3 regions of the Bacillus sp. FJAT-45350 genome follow, and region 3 is predicted to be linked to each of the others. Evidence: a T-box and tRNA genes for the amino acid it is inferred to sense, from the RefSeq annotation. Region 3 holds a T-box; the other regions hold tRNA genes.

Region 1 (6,143 bases), on a different contig from region 3:
GGAGCTTTACTGTAGCTTGATATTGGATTTTGGTACAGTTTGTACAGGATAGGTAGGAGCCTTGGAAACCGGAGCGCAAGCTTCGGTGGAGGCGTCGGTGGGATACTACCCTGACTGTATTGAAATTCTAACCTAGGACCGTGATCCGGTTCGGGGACAGTGTCAGGTGGGCAGTTTGACTGGGGCGGTCGCCTCCTAAACAGTAACGGAGGCGCCCAAAGGTTCCCTCAGAATGGTTGGAAATCATTCGTAGAGTGCAAAGGCATAAGGGAGCTTGACTGCGAGACCTACAAGTCGAGCAGGGACGAAAGTCGGGCTTAGTGATCCGGTGGTTCCGCATGGAAGGGCCATCGCTCAACGGATAAAAGCTACCCTGGGGATAACAGGCTTATCTCCCCCAAGAGTCCACATCGACGGGGAGGTTTGGCACCTCGATGTCGGCTCATCGCATCCTGGGGCTGAAGTAGGTCCCAAGGGTTGGGCTGTTCGCCCATTAAAGCGGTACGCGAGCTGGGTTCAGAACGTCGTGAGACAGTTCGGTCCCTATCCGTCGCGGGCGTAGGAAATTTGAGAGGAGCTGTCCTTAGTACGAGAGGACCGGGATGGACACACCGCTGGTGTACCAGTTGTTCCGCCAGGAGCATAGCTGGGTAGCTACGTGTGGACGGGATAAGTGCTGAAAGCATCTAAGCATGAAGCCCCCCTCAAGATGAGATTTCCCATTACGTTAAGTAAGTAAGACCCCTTAGAGATGATGAGGTTGATAGGTCTCGGGTGGAAGCATGGTGACATGTGGAGCTGAGAGATACTAATCGGTCGAGGGCTTATCCAATTTTCTAAGGTTGAAATGAATTCGACGACCTGCATATATAACACTATCTAGTTTTGAGAGAACAACTCTCAGCTGAAAGCAATTTCAGCGAAGAAATCTGCTCCTGCGGTTACTCGTCGCAAGTCTTGCGAGGAAGTATCACAGAGTGGTTGACTTAGTGATGATGGCGAAGAGGCCACACCCGTTCCCATGCCGAACACGGAAGTTAAGCTCTTCAGCGCCGATGGTAGTTGGGGGCTTCCCCCTGCGAGAGTAGGACGTTGCTAGGTTTATATTTTGGGGCCTTAGCTCAGCTACGAGCAAATCTTCTTCTGTAAAGCTACGAGTTGTTTCGACGGATTAATTTCGAAGCCTTGCTTGCAGAGGAAGAAACAGGGTCTACAAAGGTTAATCATCAATAATACATCGGGGCCTTAGCTCAGCTGGGAGAGCGCCTGCCTTGCACGCAGGAGGTCAGCGGTTCGATCCCGCTAGGCTCCACCAATTATATACGTTAGTACAATCTAACAATGCGGAGGAATACCCAAGTCCGGCTGAAGGGATCGGTCTTGAAAACCGACAGGCGGGTTAAACCGCGCGGGGGTTCGAATCCCTCTTCCTCCGCCACATTTATCTTTTAATTATTATTAACGCGGGATGGAGCAACGAACGATACTTCTATGAAATATCTATGAGTTGTTTCGACGCATTAATTTCTATGAGTTAGCTTGTAGAGGAAGAAACAGTTAATGCTACGGATATTTACATCATCCGTACTCTATAATATCGACGCGGGGTGGAGCAGTCTGGTAGCTCGTCGGGCTCATAACCCGAAGGTCGACGGTTCAAATCCGTCCCCCGCAACCAAAAACGTAAGCTTCCTGATTAAGCATCATTGTAGTTTTTTGCGACGAGTAACCGCAGGAGCAAATCCTACATCGTCGATTTCACTAAAATTTATCTGGTCCGGTAGTTCAGTTGGTTAGAATGCCTGCCTGTCACGCAGGAGGTCGCGGGTTCGAGTCCCGTCCGGACCGCCATTTAATTCTTTAATACAGATATGGCTCAGTAGCTCAGTCGGTAGAGCAATGGACTGAAAATCCATGTGTCGGCGGTTCGATTCCGTCCTGAGCCACCATTTTTTCTGTCTTTTTTTATGATGGAGGGGTAGCGAAGTGGCTAAACGCGGCGGACTGTAAATCCGCTCCTTAGGGTTCGGCGGTTCGAATCCGTCCCCCTCCACCATTTAACTCAATAGGGGCATAGTTTAACGGTAGAACAGAGGTCTCCAAAACCTCCGGTGTGGGTTCGATTCCTACTGCCCCTGCCAATAATATATGTAATTATGGCGGTTGTGGCGAAGTGGTTAACGCACCGGATTGTGGCTCCGGCATTCGTGGGTTCGATTCCCATCAGTCGCCCCATTTAAATAACTAGTATTGGGCTATAGCCAAGCGGTAAGGCAACGGACTTTGACTCCGTCATGCGCTGGTTCGAATCCAGCTAGCCCAGCCATTTATAAGCGGAAGTAGTTCAGTGGTAGAACACCACCTTGCCAAGGTGGGGGTCGCGAGTTCGAATCTCGTCTTCCGCTCCAGAGAAACAAAGTATAATGTAGTTCTTGGCGGCATAGCCAAGTGGTAAGGCACGGGTCTGCAAAACCCTTATCCCCGGTTCAAATCCGGGTGCCGCCTCCAAGCATTATCTTTTATACTGCCTGCCGGGGTGGTGGAATTGGCAGACACACAGGACTTAAAATCCTGCGGTAGGTGACTATCGTGCCGGTTCAAGTCCGGCCCTCGGCACCAAAAGCTTATTACTCTTGGTTTACTTCGTTGCTAGCTTGCGACGAGTAATCGCAGGAGCATGATTTACTTCATTAAGTAAGCTATAATATCATTTGCGCCCTTAGCTCAGCTGGATAGAGTGCTTGACTACGAATCAAGAGGTCGGGAGTTCGAATCTCTCAGGGCGCACCATTTTAAAATGGGCCTATAGCTCAGCTGGTTAGAGCGCACGCCTGATAAGCGTGAGGTCGGTGGTTCGAGTCCACTTAGGCCCACCATTTATTCAGGTAGTAAATAGGACAAGTATTAGTATTCCACAGTAGCTCAGTGGTAGAGCAATCGGCTGTTAACCGATCGGTCGTAGGTTCGAGTCCTACCTGTGGAGCCATTTATGGCCCGTTGGTCAAGCGGTTAAGACACCGCCCTTTCACGGCGGTAACACGGGTTCGAATCCCGTACGGGTCACCATAAATATGGAGGATTAGCTCAGCTACGAGCAATACTTCATGGAATATCTTACGAGTTGTTTCGACGCATAGACAACTTGGTTAAACTAGAAGAGAAAGAAACAGGGATCTACTCTGATTCACTTCATCAATACTTCGGAGGATTAGCTCAGCTGGGAGAGCACCTGCCTTACAAGCAGGGGGTCGGCGGTTCGATCCCGTCATCCTCCACCATAGTACGCCGGTGTAGCTCAACTGGTAGAGCAACTGACTTGTAATCAGTAGGTTGGGGGTTCAAGTCCTCTTGCCGGCATTCTTTTTAGATTCAAGAGCCATTAGCTCAGTTACGAGCAAATCCTCTCAGAATATTTTACGAGTTGTCTCGACGGATAAACATAGAAGCATTTCTCTAGTAGAGGAAGAGACAGAAAAGCTGCGGAGCGAAACATCGTCCGTAAACATCATGAACTACTTACAGTTTAAACTTCAAGAGCCATTAGCTCAGTTGGTAGAGCATCTGACTTTTAATCAGAGGGTCGAAGGTTCGAATCCTTCATGGCTCACCATTTCAATGCGGGTGTGGCGGAATTGGCAGACGCGCTAGACTTAGGATCTAGTGTCTTATGACGTGGGGGTTCAAGTCCCTTCACCCGCACCATATAACTAATTATGATACATAATGTAAACTGCTTATTGTAGCAGTTTTTTTGTTGTTTAATAAGAAGTAGCTAAGGGCACTATTAAATTAGGTCTTCCATCTGGCTTGTCAATGATGGCTATATCAGCTGGAATACTAGCTTTATATTATATTTATGGTAATTGGGACAAGAAGCAGATTATTGAAAAAATGAGAAGGAGTGTGTTTAAAAAGAGGTTCGTTCCATTTTCAAACACACTTTTTTATTCTAGAAATTCCTTATGAGGTTTTGCGTCTTTTTTCTGTTGGACTTCGATAAATAAATCTTCTTGTGAGGGCTGGACGATCGATGGAGGCTTGGCACCAGCTGGAATTTTCATATGGACATAATTAATTAGTGTTTGGATGTCTTGTTTAGTAGCAGGTTGTTGTGGTTCTGATAAAATGAGCCCTAGCTGTCCACTAGGTTCAATAGTAGCCCATTTCACATGGAGAATGCTCTGCACATTCTCTTGACGAAGACGTACTTCCAGTTGATCAACTGTTAGTCTCATCTTTTTTAAATTTTCAACGTTTATTTTTCCATTTTCAATAACAATATTTGATTTACCGGTCATAAAGTTCTCAACTTTATCAAACTTTAATTGAAGAAACTCAATAAATATTAGTGTAAGTACAAGTAATAAGCCTATTAAAAAAGTGACCCATATATTCCGATTACTAACAGGCTGAATCATTAAATTCCCGATTGAAATCATGATAACTGTTTGAGAGACAGTTAATTGAGAAATTGACTTCCTACCTCCAATTCGCAAAATTGTGATACCAACAAACACAATTAAAATTGCCTTCCAAATAAAGTGTAGGTCCAAATCATATCCCTCCTTATCATTCTCTCAAGTCTTACATTTCCAAATTTATTAGAAAAATATTCAAAATGATTTGGAAAGTAATATGTTTTTACATGTTCTATAAAGAATTACACCATAATATAATGAGATTGTCCTTTTTTAGAAATGGTTTATGCTAAAGGAGTTATTAATAAATGGAACTTAAAATAAGAAGGGGAATAAGTTACCTTTTAGGTTTATTTATTCTCGCTATAGGAATAACACTCACAATCGTTTCTCAGCTCGGTACAGGTGCTTGGGATGCGCTAAGTGTTGGTTTAGCTAGTATTACTGGGTTGACAGTCGGTAATTGGGTTATCCTGGTTGGTATCATACTTATTATTGTCAATGCGATACTACAAAAAGCAAGGCCGGACTTTTTGGCTATCATTACAGTTGTTCTATTAGGTTATTTCATTGATTTTTGGCTTTTGTTTGTTTTTCGAGATGTTGGATTTGAGGGTTTTGCGATTCAGCTAGCGATTTTACTTATTGGTGTCGTTACAATGGGACTTGGAATTGCGACATATCTTCAAGGGAAATTTGCTGTTATTCCAATTGACGGGTTTATGTTTACGCTTCAAAAGCTTTTTGGTTTCAAATTAATGGTCGCAAAAACAACGGCTGAACTTGTTGCCCTTGTCTTAGCTTTCTTTGTAGGAGGGCCGATTGGGATAGGTACGATCATAGTTACATTGCTCATTGGACCATTAATTCAATTCTTCTTTCCAAAGATAGAACATCTTGTGGAAGGTAAGGTAATAACGATCAAATGATAAAGGGAAGTTCAAAAGGTTGATTAACCTTCTGAACTTCCCTTTCCTAATTCCTTTGCACGGGCATTTGTTGCTTTAACAGCTTCAACTATCAGCTGATTAAAGTTGCCATTTTTAAGTTGCTCTAGTCCAGCAGCAGTTGCTCCACCAGGTGAAGTGACTTGTTCACGAAGTACTGATGGATTACCACCATTCTTTAGCATTGAGCCACTACCATATACCATTTGCGAGACTAGTGTTCTTGCCTTTTCTTCAGTCATACCGTATTCAACTGCCACAGCTTCTAACGCTTCACAGAATGAATATAAAAACGCCGGTGCACTACCTGTAATAGCTGTTAAAAGATGGACTTGCTCTTCTTTACACTCTTCATATGTACCAATAGAAGAAAGAATCATTTCGAGAATTTGTCGGTGTTCGTTTGTAGCATGTTGACCATAAGTATAGATAGACATAGATTCTCCTATTTCAGCTGATGTATTTGGCATGACCCATGCAACTGGGGTTCCATCAGGTAATGCAGCTTCTAGACGTTCTGTACCCATTCCTGCCGCTACCGTAATGATAAATTGATTAGTCACAAGAGACTTCATTTCATTTAAAACACTTTCATGTGCAGAAGGTGGGCAAGCTAGCACAACAACATCAGAATGATTGATTGCTGATTTCCAATCGCTAGTAGTGTCTACATCGTATTTCCCTTTCATGTCAATTAGGCGTTGCTCGTCACTTTGATTTGAAATTATGATATTGTCTATATTGGTCTTGTTTTTAAGTAAGCCTGAAAAAATAGCCT
Region 2 (6,143 bases), on a different contig from region 3:
CTGGTGCTTTCATATATAAGAATGACGTGTCATTGATAATAGATACAATATCGTTTCCAAGGCCACCCGTTGACTGTGCCTCATGAACGATAACACAGCGTCCTGTTTTTTGAACTGATTCTGCAATTATGTCTTTATCAATTGGGTACAATGTACGTAAATCGATTACATCGCAAGATACTCCACCTTTTTCCGCCTCTTCGGCAGCTTTTATCGCAATTGGCATCATCGCACCCCATGCGATAATAGTTACATCTTCGCCTTCTTTTACTTTTTCTCCTTTTCCAATTTCAATAGTATACTTCCCTTCTGGAACATCCCCACGTACTGAACGATAAGAATGAAGTGCTTCTAAAAACAATACCGGGTCAGGGTCTTCAATCGCTGAAATTAATAAACCCTTTGCATCATGGGGAGTTGATGGACAAACAACTTTAATTCCCGGCATATGAGTAAATAAAGCCTCCACACTATCAGAGTGAATTTCCGGAGCACGTACACCAGCTCCATAAGGGGCACGAATTACCATAGGAACTGTAAATTCTCCTAATGAACGATAACGCATACGTGTTGCATGAGTCATTATTTGTTCGTAGGCAGGATAAATAAAGCCAGCAAATTGTATTTCAGCAATTGGCTTCATTCCATTCATCGCCATTCCGATCGATGTACCAATAATGCCTGCTTCACTTAATGGCGTATCAAATACTCGCTCCTCACCAAACTCTGCTTGAAGTCCATCAGTTGCACGAAATACGCCCCCATTCTGTCCAACATCTTCACCTAAAATGATTACTTCTTCCTGTTCTTGAAGCATTACACGCATACCATCTGTAATTGCTTGAATAAATGTTAGCTGTTTCGTCTTTGCCATCGTTACCATTTATACTTCACCTCGCAAATGCTTTAAGTACTGTTCCTTTTGCTCTTTGATAGTCCAAGTAGACTCTTCAAACATATAATCATAGATATGATTTATATCAGGTGGTGGCATCGTTTCCATTTCTTTAACCGCAGCGTCCACTTCTTTTGTCGATTCATCTTGTACTTGTTGTGCGTAAGCTTCTTCCCAGTACCCGTACTCTTTCATGAATAATTCTAGGCGTGTAATTGGGTCATTTTCTCTCCGCTTTTCACTTTCATCCTGGTCACGATATTTACTAGGGTCATCTGCCGTTGTATGCGCACCATATCTCCAAGTCATCGCTTCAATAAGAGTTGGACCCTCACCATTACGAGCACGCTCCACTGCCTTCTTCGTTTCAAAATAAACAGCAAAGATATCATTACCATCAATTCGAACACCAGGAATTTCATAAGCAACTGACTTTTGTGCAATCGTACTTGAATTCATTTGCTTCCAGATTGGCAGTGAAATAGCATAATTATTGTTCTGATTAAAAAATACAACAGGTGCTTTAAAGACACTAGCGAAATTTAACCCTTCATGGAAATCACCTTCAGATGTAGCTCCATCACCAAAGTAAGAAATAGCTACTTGACCAGTACCTCGTTTCTTCGCTGCCATTGCCGCACCTGTTGCTAATGGTAATTGAGTCGCAATCGGAACAGATGGAGGTAAAATCTTCTTTCCTTTAGGTGGTACATTCCCCTCTACTCTTCCATTCCATGAAGATAAAATAGAATAAGAGTTTCCAAATGTAATACTTGCAGCATGGTCTCTATAGGTAGGAAACATCCAATCATTTTCATCTAATGCATAGGCACTACCAACCTGAGCTGCCTCTTGCCCTTCAAATGGAGGATATGTACCAAGACGTCCCTGACGCTGAAGACTTTTTGCTTTCCGATCGAATATTCTCATACAAACTAACTGACGGTAGAACTTTTTAACTAACTCCTCAGAGATAGCGCTTTTATATAAATCTGTGACAAACTTACCTTGATTATCAATAACTTGAATGATAGGAAATTGAGTATTATAATCTGTACTATTTGTAGCCGGTCGAATTTTTGTTTCAGTCAATTCAAACACCCCTTCGTAATCAAAAGAAAGAATTTTCAAAACCTTGTGATTACAAATAGTAATACAAATAAAAAATTCTCGCAAATACCTAATTTAAAGCTTTTAAACTTTTAGGTAGTAAACTAGCGCAGTGGGTAGATAACCCGTTTTATGAATTAGAGAATTTCGACAAAAAAAGCACTCACATCGATGGTAAGTACTTCCCTCTTACTATATAGTCATAACTATATAACTGTTCACCTTTAAAATATGCAGTACTACTTAAGTATCCTTGAAAATTTATTGACTGATATCCTCAGAAGAGTTAAACTATACATAGGCATGAGTGGTTTATCGGGTAGGTGCAAGTCACCTCGAAGGTAGGGTGCTCTTTTTTTATAGCTACTATTTTAAAATGTAATGGTCGGTTTTAAATTACATTGACACTTATTGAAGAAACTGATATTATTAATTTTGTTAGTTTAAATATGCCGGTATGGCGGAATTGGCAGACGCGCACGACTCAAAATCGTGTTCCTTCTGGAGTGTCGGTTCGACCCCGACTACCGGTACCATTTTTATACATAACTACAATAGCATATACAACGCCTTTCTACATATGTAGAAAGGCGTTTTTTGGTTTATAATTTACCAAACTGTCTATATTAGTAGTTACCATTTTACTTTCTATTTACTAAAGTTGTAATAACATAGGAAAACATTGCAGTTATGAAAATCAAAGCAGGTGTGTAATGTAAAACAAGGAAATCAAACCAATAAGGGTCAAACATCGAATGTCCCACAACTCGATGTTGTCTATAAAACCATACTACAACAATTCTTTCGAATATTACTACAATAGAAATCGGTAGAAATAAAAACCAAAATGTGTACTTACGAAATAAATTGTACATTTATTAATCCAACCTTTATCGTATTAAATTTATTAGAGTACTTTTTGCTGTTCTTCGACAAATGGTACATTACTTAACTTTAAAAAACTACTATCTATTCTTCCATATCAACAAAAGTAATATGATTTGATAAATTTTTGACCACAAAAAAAAGACAACTCATTAAGAGATATTGTCTTTGTCTTTTATGTAAATAAATGGTACCGAGGGCCGGACTTGAACCGGCACGATAGTCACCTACCGCAGGATTTTAAGTCCTGTGTGTCTGCCAATTCCACCACCCCGGCTAGGACTAATTATGTATATGGAGGCGGCACCCGGATTCGAACCGGGGGATAAGGGTTTTGCAGACCCGTGCCTTACCACTTGGCTATGCCGCCTTCTTATTTTAAAAATTGGAGCGGAAGACGAGATTCGAACTCGCGACCCCCACCTTGGCAAGGTGGTGTTCTACCACTGAACTACTTCCGCTTATATGGCTGGGCTAGCTGGATTCGAACCAGCGCATGACGGAGTCAAAGTCCGTTGCCTTACCGCTTGGCTATAGCCCAATATTGGCAGGGGCAGTAGGAATTGAACCCACACCGGAGGTTTTGGAGACCTCTGTTCTACCTTTAAACTATGCCCCTATTGAGTTAAATGGTGGAGGGGGACGGATTCGAACCGCCGAACCCTAAGGAGCGGATTTACAGTCCGCCGCGTTTAGCCACTTCGCTACCCCTCCATAATTAAAAATACATTATATATTATACCATATGAATCCAGATTAGAAAAAGTGATAATTAATTATAATTCTTCTTTTTTATTTATAGTGGTGCCGGCAAGAGGACTTGAACCCCCAACCTACTGATTACAAGTCAGTTGCTCTACCAGTTGAGCTACACCGGCAATAAAATGGTGGCTCAGGACGGAATCGAACCGCCGACACATGGATTTTCAGTCCATTGCTCTACCGACTGAGCTACTGAGCCATATCTGCATTAAAGAATTAAATGGCGGTCCGGACGGGACTCGAACCCGCGACCTCCTGCGTGACAGGCAGGCATTCTAACCAACTGAACTACCGGACCAGATAAATTTTAGTGAAATCGACGATGTAGGATTTGCTCCTGCGGTTACTCGTCGCAAAAAACTACAATGATGCTTAATCAGGAAGCTTACGTTTTTGGTTGCGGGGGACGGATTTGAACCGCCGACCTTCGGGTTATGAGCCCGACGAGCTACCAGACTGCTCCACCCCGCGTCGTTATTAGTATGAAATATGGTGGAGGATGACGGGATCGAACCGCCGACCCCCTGCTTGTAAGGCAGGTGCTCTCCCAGCTGAGCTAATCCTCCGAAGTATTGATGAAGTCAAATCAGAGTAGACCCCTGTTTCTTCCTCTTCTAATTTAATCAAGTTGTCTATGCGTCGAAACAACTCGTAGAATATTCTATGAAGTAATGCTCGTAGCTGAGCTAATCCTCCATATTTATATGGTGACCCGTACGGGATTCGAACCCGTGTTACCGCCGTGAAAGGGCGGTGTCTTAACCGCTTGACCAACGGGCCATCTAAATTAATAGTAAATCCTGGCGGAGAGCGAGGGATTCGAACCCTCGAGACGGCTTTTGACCGCCTACACGATTTCCAATCGTGCTCCTTCGGCCAACTCGGACAGCTCTCCAATTGGCTCCACAGGTAGGACTCGAACCTACGACCGATCGGTTAACAGCCGATTGCTCTACCACTGAGCTACTGTGGAAAAATATAAACCTAGCAACGTCCTACTCTCGCAGGGGGAAGCCCCCAACTACCATCGGCGCTGAAGAGCTTAACTTCCGTGTTCGGCATGGGAACGGGTGTGGCCTCTTCGCCATCATCACTAAGTCAACCACTCTGTGATACTTCCTCGCAAGACTTGCGACGAGTAACCGCAGGAGCAGATTTCTTCGCTGAAATTGCTTTCAACTGAGAGTTGTTCTCTCAAAACTAGATAGTGTTATATATGCAGGTCGTCGAATTCATTTCAACCTTAGAAAATTGGATAAGCCCTCGACCGATTAGTATCTCTCAGCTCCACATGTCACCATGCTTCCACCCGAGACCTATCAACCTCATCATCTCTAAGGGGTCTTACTTACTTAACGTAATGGGAAATCTCATCTTGAGGGGGGCTTCATGCTTAGATGCTTTCAGCACTTATCCCGTCCACACGTAGCTACCCAGCTATGCTCCTGGCGGAACAACTGGTACACCAGCGGTGTGTCCATCCCGGTCCTCTCGTACTAAGGACAGCTCCTCTCAAATTTCCTACGCCCGCGACGGATAGGGACCGAACTGTCTCACGACGTTCTGAACCCAGCTCGCGTACCGCTTTAATGGGCGAACAGCCCAACCCTTGGGACCTACTTCAGCCCCAGGATGCGATGAGCCGACATCGAGGTGCCAAACCTCCCCGTCGATGTGGACTCTTGGGGGAGATAAGCCTGTTATCCCCAGGGTAGCTTTTATCCGTTGAGCGATGGCCCTTCCATGCGGAACCACCGGATCACTAAGCCCGACTTTCGTCCCTGCTCGACTTGTAGGTCTCGCAGTCAAGCTCCCTTATGCCTTTGCACTCTACGAATGATTTCCAACCATTCTGAGGGAACCTTTGGGCGCCTCCGTTACTGTTTAGGAGGCGACCGCCCCAGTCAAACTGCCCACCTGACACTGTCCCCGAACCGGATCACGGTCCTAGGTTAGAATTTCAATACAGTCAGGGTAGTATCCCACCGACGCCTCCACCGAAGCTTGCGCTCCGGTTTCCAAGGCTCCTACCTATCCTGTACAAACTGTACCAAAATCCAATATCAAGCTACAGTAAAGCTCCATGGGGTCTTTCCGTCCTGTCGCGGGTAACCTGCATCTTCACAGGTAATATAATTTCACCGGGTCTCTCGTTGAGACAGTATCCAAGTCGTTACACCATTCGTGCGGGTCGGAACTTACCCGACAAGGAATTTCGCTACCTTAGGACCGTTATAGTTACGGCCGCCGTTTACTGGGGCTTCAATTCAAAGCTTCTCCCGAAGGATAACCTCTCCTCTTAACCTTCCAGCACCGGGCAGGTGTCAGCCCCTATACTTCGCCTTGCGGCTTCGCAGAGACCTGTGTTTTTGCTAAACAGTCGCTTGGATCTTTTCACTGCGGCTCTCTCGGGCTTGCACCCTAACAGAGCACCCCTTCTCCCGAAGTTACGGGGTCATTTTGCCGAGTTCCTTAACGAGAGTTCTCCCGA
Region 3 (6,143 bases):
AAGATCTATTCAATGAGTACCTAGTGTTAGGTGAAATACTAGGATTTACGACTAATGATATTGAAGAAGCATATTATAAGAAGAATGAGATCAATCATCAACGTCAGGACGAAGGGTATTAAAAGCTATATGAATGTAATAGTGTTATTACTACCTACTACTACGGTTTAAGTGGATCGTTTGAGTATCTAAACATATTTGGCTTATACTAAGATAGTGTTTTAAAAAGTATTTGAAGGAGGTTATTACATGACAAAGCTAGATGCAACATTACAAATGTTGAAAGATTTAACTGATGCAAATGGTGTTCCTGGTAATGAGAAGGAACCAAGAGAGGTAATGAAGAAATACATAGCTCCATTTGCTGATGAGGTAACGACAGATAACTTAGGTAGCTTAATTGCTAAAAAGACTGGCTCAGTAGAAGATGGTCCAAAAATAATGGTAGCTGGTCACTTAGATGAAATAGGGTTTATGGTAACGAATATTGATGATAAAGGATTCTTGAAATTCCAAACAGTTGGTGGCTGGTGGGAGCAAGTAATGCTTGCTCAGCGCGTAACGATTATGACAAAGGAAGGAAACGTTCCTGGTGTCATTGGTTCAAAGCCACCACATATTTTAGCTCCAGAGGCACGCAAAAAATCAGTAGATAAAAAAGATATGTTTATTGATATTGGTGCGTCAAGCAAAGAAGAAGCAATGGAATTTGGTGTAAGACCCGGAGATTCAGTCGTACCAGTATGTGATTTTACAGTAATGAAAAATGAAAAATATTTAATGGCAAAGGCTTGGGATAATCGTATTGGATGTGCGATTGCTATCGAGGTGTTACGTCAATTGAAAGAAGCTGACCACCCTAACACAGTTTACGGTGTAGGTACAGTTCAAGAAGAGGTTGGGCTTCGTGGGGCAAGAACGTCCGCTCATCAAATTAAGCCTGATATTGGATTTGCAGTTGATGTTGGTATTGCAGGAGATACTCCAGGTGTTACTGAAAAAGAAGCACTTGCAAAAATAGGAGAAGGACCTCAAATCATCATGTATGATGCATCAATGGTTTCTCACAAAGGTCTACGTGACTTTGTAACGACTACAGCAGATGAAGCAGGTATTCCATATCAATTTGACTTTGTAGCAGGTGGAGGAACAGATTCAGGTGCAATTCACTTAACAGCTAACGGTGTACCAGCGCTTTCAATTACTATTGCTACACGTTACATTCATACACACGCTGCAATTTTACATCGTGATGACTTTGAAAATGCAGTTAAGCTAATTGTCGAAGTAATTAAGAAGTTAGACAAGGATACTGTAAAAGAAATCACTTTTGACTAAGTGAGTAAATTAACTAACTCAAAAAACCGATGAAATGTTCATCGGTTTTTTTGCTTTAAAAATAAATACTGTAATGGGGGTAATTGATAGCATATTCCAAGAGGGGCAATGGCTTAGCACATTACTTACAAGAAAAATGCTATGCGTTTTTCTTAATTAACCCTTTAACCCTTGTGTAATTTGAGAAACCATTTGCTTTTTATCTTGTTCACTAGCTTGATTCCAGCAAACTTCGAATAATACCCCTAATCCGGGTAACATTTTTTCTTCACCACTCTGAACAGCATCTACAATAGTTGACTCGACCTGTTGCTCGTTACTCCCAGCAACATTTGATAAGACAGCACCACGAAGGTTGAAACTCATTCTTAACACCTCTCTTTCACTACTTATGTATAGGTGATGAACGAAGTTATATCCATCCCTTGTACTAATAGTATGTAGAGTAGAAGGACATTTTATGTAAGAACATTACACCTTTTACTAAATAAAAAGAAAAAAATACATGTATATATGATTAGAACTGGTGCAATTGTGAAAAAACGTTAGTATACTAGTTAAGTCATGAAAAGGTCGAACTTTACCTTTTCATGACTTAACTAGGCAATGAGCGGAACCGTTGCATGTTTTAAGTCCGTTTTAAGTGGTCTTCTTATAACGGCGCGCAACGAGAGAAGCCATTGCAAGAAACATGGGTAAGATGAAAAGGTCGAACTTTACCTTTTCATGACTTAACTATTTGAAAGTAAATGGACCGTAAGAAGGAGAACCATATGAATCGAATTGAATCAGTACAAAACCCTAAAGTGAAGGTATGGAAAAAGCTTCACTCTAAAAAAGGTCGTGACAAGGAAGGCTTGTTTATTGTAGAAGGCCTGCATCTTGTCGAAGAAGTCCTCAAGTCAGAGGTGAAGCTCAAAGAGTTAATCGTCGAGGAATCAGTTGAAATTCCTAACGAATGGCAAATAGATTCTAAGTCAGTCATACAAGTTACAGAAAGAGTGTTTAAAGAAATATCTGAAACAGAAACACCACAAGGCTATATTGCGATCTGTCACCAATTGAAAAGTACAGAAATTGGAACGGAAGAAGGTAAATTTCTCTTATTAGATGGGGTACAGGATCCAGGGAATGTCGGTACGATGATTCGTACCGCAGATAGCGCCGGTATTAGCGCAGTAATTCTAGGTGAGGGTTCAGTTGATGTTTATAATAGTAAAGTAATAAGAGCGACTCAAGGTTCCCTTTTTCATTTACCAATTGTAAAAGGGAATTTGACGGAATGGATTACGTCGTTTAAATCAAATAAGGTCCCTGTCTTTGGCACATCTCTTACAGAAGCAAGCACTTATACAGCGATTCAACCACAAGAACATTTTGCTTTAATTGTTGGTAATGAAGGTGAAGGAGTGAAGCAAGATATATTACAGCAAACTGACCAGAACATTTACATCCCGATTTATGGTAAGGCAGAATCATTAAATGTGGCAGTAGCAACAGGAATCTTACTTTACTATTTGCGCGGATAGAGTTTGAACTATAATGTGCTCATTACTTTATTGTTCAAATGAAGTAATGAGCAGAGACATTGTAATTACTCCACTCAACCTTGGAGCTTTACTTTAAACATCCAATTAGTTAGCGTAATCAAACTTGATACACTTGCACTGATTAGTTTTTTTTTCTATAATAGAATTTGTTTGTTGAAAAAGGTCGTTTTTCCCTTTTTGAGTAAACTATAACTAAAAAGAATTTGAAGCGATGAAAGAGAGTAGTAGCCTGAATACCGCTATGTAGGGAGGAAATGTCTTAGATTGAAAGCATTTCTATAGTAGGAGCAGATGAATTCACTCTGGAGCTGTCACCGGATAATAAGGATTTCCTTATTAAGGATGAACCGGCAATAAAGCCGTTATCAATACACGAGTGAGCAACAGATCTGTTGCTAATTAGGGTGGTACCGCGAGTCTTCGTCCCTTTCTGGGAAGAAGGCTCTTTTTGTAATACTGAGTTATGAATGATAAGTGATGAATTAAATGAGCTAGTACTTTGCTAAGTGCTGAATAATGAGTGATGAATTAAATGGAAAAAAGTGAACAGCGAGAAGAACTTAAATATAGCACCTTCCATCAATTTATAACTCATAACTCGTAATTCATAATTAATATCTATAACTCATAATTCATTATTAATTTTAAAACTGGAGGGATTTGAAGATGCAAGAGCGTTTAAACGAGTTGAAAAATGAAGCTTTAGCAAAAGTTGAAAAAGCATCAGACTTGAAGGCAATACAAGATGTTCGCGTTGCTTATTTAGGTAAAAAGGGTCCGATTACTGAAGTACTTCGTGGTATGGGGAAGCTTTCTGCTGAAGAACGTCCAGTAGTAGGGCAAATCGCAAATGATGTTCGTGAGGCAATTACAGTAAGTCTTGAAGCAAAGGAAATAGTGCTTGAGAGGGCTGAAGTGGAGCGTAAGCTAGCTGAAGAAAGTATTGATGTAACTCTTCCAGGACGTCCAGTTCAACTAGGAAGCCGTCATCCGTTAACTAGTGTTGTAGAACACTTGGAGGATGTATTCATTGGAATGGGCTTTACAGTAGCAGAAGGCCCTGAAGTAGAGACAGATTATTATAATTTTGAAGCATTAAATCTACCTAAGGATCATCCAGCACGTGATATGCAGGATTCGTTTTATATTACAAATGAGTTATTACTCCGTACACATACATCACCAGTACAAGCAAGAACTATGGAGAAGTATAAAGGCCAAGGTCCAGTAAAAATTATTTGTCCCGGAAAAGTATTCCGTCGTGATGATGATGATGCAACACATTCACATCAATTTATGCAAATTGAAGGTCTTTACATAGACGAAAACGTAAGAATGAGTGATTTAAAAGGAATTTTGGAGACATTTGCAAAAAAATTCTTTGGTCCAAATCAAAAAATTCGCCTACGTCCAAGCTTCTTTCCATTCACAGAGCCGTCTGTAGAGGTTGATTTAACATGTGTTATGTGTGAGGGAGAAGGATGTCGAGTTTGTAAGCAATCAGGCTGGATCGAAGTATTAGGAGCAGGAATGGTTCATCCTCGAGTTCTTGAAATGGGTGGATTTGATCCGAAGAAATACAGTGGATTTGCATTTGGAATGGGTGTAGAACGTCTAGCAATGCTTAAATACGGAGTAGATGATATTCGTCATTTCTATACAAACGATTTCCGATTCTTAAATCAATTTAAACGAGCGTAAAGGAGGAAGAGTTCATGTTAGTATCATACCGCTGGTTACAAGAGTACGTAGATTTAAAAGGTTTAACTGCTAATGATATCGCAGAAAAATTAACACGAGGTGGTATCGAGGTAGATATCATCCATAACTTAAATAAAGGAATTACAGGTGTAGTTGTTGGACATATTCTAGAATGTAATCAACATCCAAATGCAGATAAATTAAATGTTTGTAAGGTGGATATTGGTGAAGAAGAGCCAGTTCAAATTATCTGTGGTGCGAAGAATGTTGGAGCAGGACAGAAGGTAGCAGTGGCGAAAGTTGGAGCAGTATTACCTGGTAATTTTAAAATTAAAAAAGCTAAGCTTCGTGGTGAAGCATCTCATGGAATGATCTGTTCACTACAAGAGTTAGGAATTGAAGGTAAGCTTGTAGCGAAGGAATACTCTGAAGGGATTTATGTTTTTCCAACTGATGCAGAAGTAGGAACAGATGCTCTAGAACTATTAGGGCTTAACGATGAAGTACTAGAGTTAGATTTAACACCAAACCGTGCAGACTGCTTAAATATGATGGGTGTTGCTTATGAGGTAGCTGCCCTTCTTGGACAAGATGTGAAGCTTCCACAAATCCAAACGGAAACTTCTAGTGAAACAGCATCTGATTATGTATCTGTAAAAGTAGAAGCGACAGAGGACAACCCATACTATGGAGCAAAAATGATTAAAGGGGTAAAAATAGGTCCATCACCATTATGGCTACAAAATCGTCTAATGGCAGCTGGAATTCGTCCAATTAGCAATGTTGTTGACGTAACAAACTATGTACTACTTGAATACGGACAACCTCTTCATGCCTTTGACTACGACCGTTTTGGTTCGAAGGAAGTACTAGTACGCCGGGCAACTGAAGGGGAAGAGGTTGTTACATTAGATGACGTAACAAGAAAGCTTTCTTCAGAGCATCTTGTTATTACAAATGGTAAAGAACCTGTAGCAGTTGCTGGTGTTATGGGTGGAGCAAGCTCAGAAGTAAATGATGATACTACAACTATTTTGTTAGAGGCAGCTTATTTCGAAGGGACAAGAGTACGGATAGCTTCAAGAGATTTAGGGTTAAGAAGTGAAGCTAGTCTTCGTTATGAAAAAGGTGTTGATCCTAAACGTGCTTCAGAAGCAGCAGAACGTGCAGCATCTCTAATTGTTGAATTAGCTGGTGGTACTGTTGTTGATGGTATCGTTGAGCATAAAACAATAGATATACAAGAAAACGTAGTATCAATTTCAGTAGAACGTATTAACCAAGTGCTTGGTACAGCGATTGATGGTTCGGAAGTTGCTTCAATCATTGAGCGTCTACAATTCTCATATAAACAAGACGGAAATCAATTTGAGATTACAGCACCAACTAGAAGAGCTGATATTCGTATCGAAGAGGATGTCATTGAAGAGGTAGCTAGACTGTATGGATATGATGCAATCCCTACAACATTACCTATTGGTTTAACAACACCTGGTGCGTTAACACCATATCAAGCCAAACGACGCAAAGTACGTCGTTATTTAGAAAAAGCTG

The links. A T-box is a leader RNA that pairs with one kind of tRNA and senses whether it is charged. The one in region 3 lies ahead of pheS (phenylalanine--tRNA ligase subunit alpha), so its partner is inferred to be a tRNA-Phe.
Region 1: it has a tRNA-Phe gene. The T-box ahead of pheS (phenylalanine--tRNA ligase subunit alpha) is inferred to sense a tRNA for this amino acid. The anticodon was not compared.
Region 2: it has a tRNA-Phe gene. The T-box ahead of pheS (phenylalanine--tRNA ligase subunit alpha) is inferred to sense a tRNA for this amino acid. The anticodon was not compared.

The regions. Positions count from the first base shown of each region.
Region 1 covers NZ_NISU01000001.1:2,862,731-2,868,873, reverse strand. The annotation lists rRNA gene CD003_RS14440 (23S ribosomal RNA) at 1-832, shown strand, start outside; rRNA gene rrf (5S ribosomal RNA) at 986-1,101, shown strand; tRNA gene CD003_RS14430 (tRNA-Ala) at 1,240-1,315, shown strand; tRNA gene CD003_RS14425 (tRNA-Ser) at 1,346-1,438, shown strand; tRNA gene CD003_RS14420 (tRNA-Met) at 1,602-1,678, shown strand; tRNA gene CD003_RS14415 (tRNA-Asp) at 1,775-1,851, shown strand; tRNA gene CD003_RS14410 (tRNA-Phe) at 1,874-1,949, shown strand; tRNA gene CD003_RS14405 (tRNA-Tyr) at 1,973-2,056, shown strand; tRNA gene CD003_RS14400 (tRNA-Trp) at 2,068-2,141, shown strand; tRNA gene CD003_RS14395 (tRNA-His) at 2,160-2,235, shown strand; tRNA gene CD003_RS14390 (tRNA-Gln) at 2,252-2,326, shown strand; tRNA gene CD003_RS14385 (tRNA-Gly) at 2,334-2,408, shown strand; tRNA gene CD003_RS14380 (tRNA-Cys) at 2,435-2,508, shown strand; tRNA gene CD003_RS14375 (tRNA-Leu) at 2,531-2,619, shown strand; tRNA gene CD003_RS14370 (tRNA-Arg) at 2,714-2,790, shown strand; tRNA gene CD003_RS14365 (tRNA-Ile) at 2,800-2,876, shown strand; tRNA gene CD003_RS14360 (tRNA-Asn) at 2,912-2,986, shown strand; tRNA gene CD003_RS14355 (tRNA-Glu) at 2,992-3,066, shown strand; tRNA gene CD003_RS14350 (tRNA-Val) at 3,203-3,278, shown strand; tRNA gene CD003_RS14345 (tRNA-Thr) at 3,285-3,357, shown strand; tRNA gene CD003_RS14340 (tRNA-Lys) at 3,535-3,610, shown strand; tRNA gene CD003_RS14335 (tRNA-Leu) at 3,618-3,702, shown strand; gene CD003_RS14330 (DUF421 domain-containing protein) at 3,945-4,553, opposite strand; gene CD003_RS14325 (YczE/YyaS/YitT family protein) at 4,727-5,347, shown strand; gene proC (pyrroline-5-carboxylate reductase) at 5,371-6,143, opposite strand, start outside.
Region 2 covers NZ_NISU01000001.1:2,723,575-2,729,717, forward strand. The annotation lists gene CD003_RS13630 (alpha-ketoacid dehydrogenase subunit beta) at 1-883, opposite strand, end outside; gene pdhA (pyruvate dehydrogenase (acetyl-transferring) E1 component subunit alpha) at 884-1,987, opposite strand; tRNA gene CD003_RS13640 (tRNA-Leu) at 2,457-2,541, shown strand; tRNA gene CD003_RS13650 (tRNA-Leu) at 3,079-3,167, opposite strand; tRNA gene CD003_RS13655 (tRNA-Cys) at 3,186-3,260, opposite strand; tRNA gene CD003_RS13660 (tRNA-Gly) at 3,277-3,351, opposite strand; tRNA gene CD003_RS13665 (tRNA-Gln) at 3,357-3,431, opposite strand; tRNA gene CD003_RS13670 (tRNA-Trp) at 3,436-3,509, opposite strand; tRNA gene CD003_RS13675 (tRNA-Tyr) at 3,521-3,604, opposite strand; tRNA gene CD003_RS13680 (tRNA-Thr) at 3,693-3,768, opposite strand; tRNA gene CD003_RS13685 (tRNA-Phe) at 3,776-3,851, opposite strand; tRNA gene CD003_RS13690 (tRNA-Asp) at 3,874-3,950, opposite strand; tRNA gene CD003_RS13695 (tRNA-Met) at 4,047-4,123, opposite strand; tRNA gene CD003_RS13700 (tRNA-Val) at 4,143-4,218, opposite strand; tRNA gene CD003_RS13705 (tRNA-Glu) at 4,358-4,432, opposite strand; tRNA gene CD003_RS13710 (tRNA-Ser) at 4,454-4,547, opposite strand; tRNA gene CD003_RS13715 (tRNA-Asn) at 4,551-4,625, opposite strand; rRNA gene rrf (5S ribosomal RNA) at 4,635-4,750, opposite strand; rRNA gene CD003_RS13725 (23S ribosomal RNA) at 4,904-6,143, opposite strand, start outside.
Region 3 covers NZ_NISU01000002.1:412,323-418,465, forward strand. The annotation lists gene CD003_RS18575 (dUTP diphosphatase) at 1-122, shown strand, start outside; gene CD003_RS18580 (M42 family metallopeptidase) at 250-1,338, shown strand; gene sspI (small acid-soluble spore protein SspI) at 1,495-1,704, opposite strand; gene CD003_RS18590 (TrmH family RNA methyltransferase) at 2,112-2,867, shown strand; T-box leader at 3,091-3,319, shown strand; gene pheS (phenylalanine--tRNA ligase subunit alpha) at 3,555-4,589, shown strand; gene pheT (phenylalanine--tRNA ligase subunit beta) at 4,604-6,143, shown strand, end outside.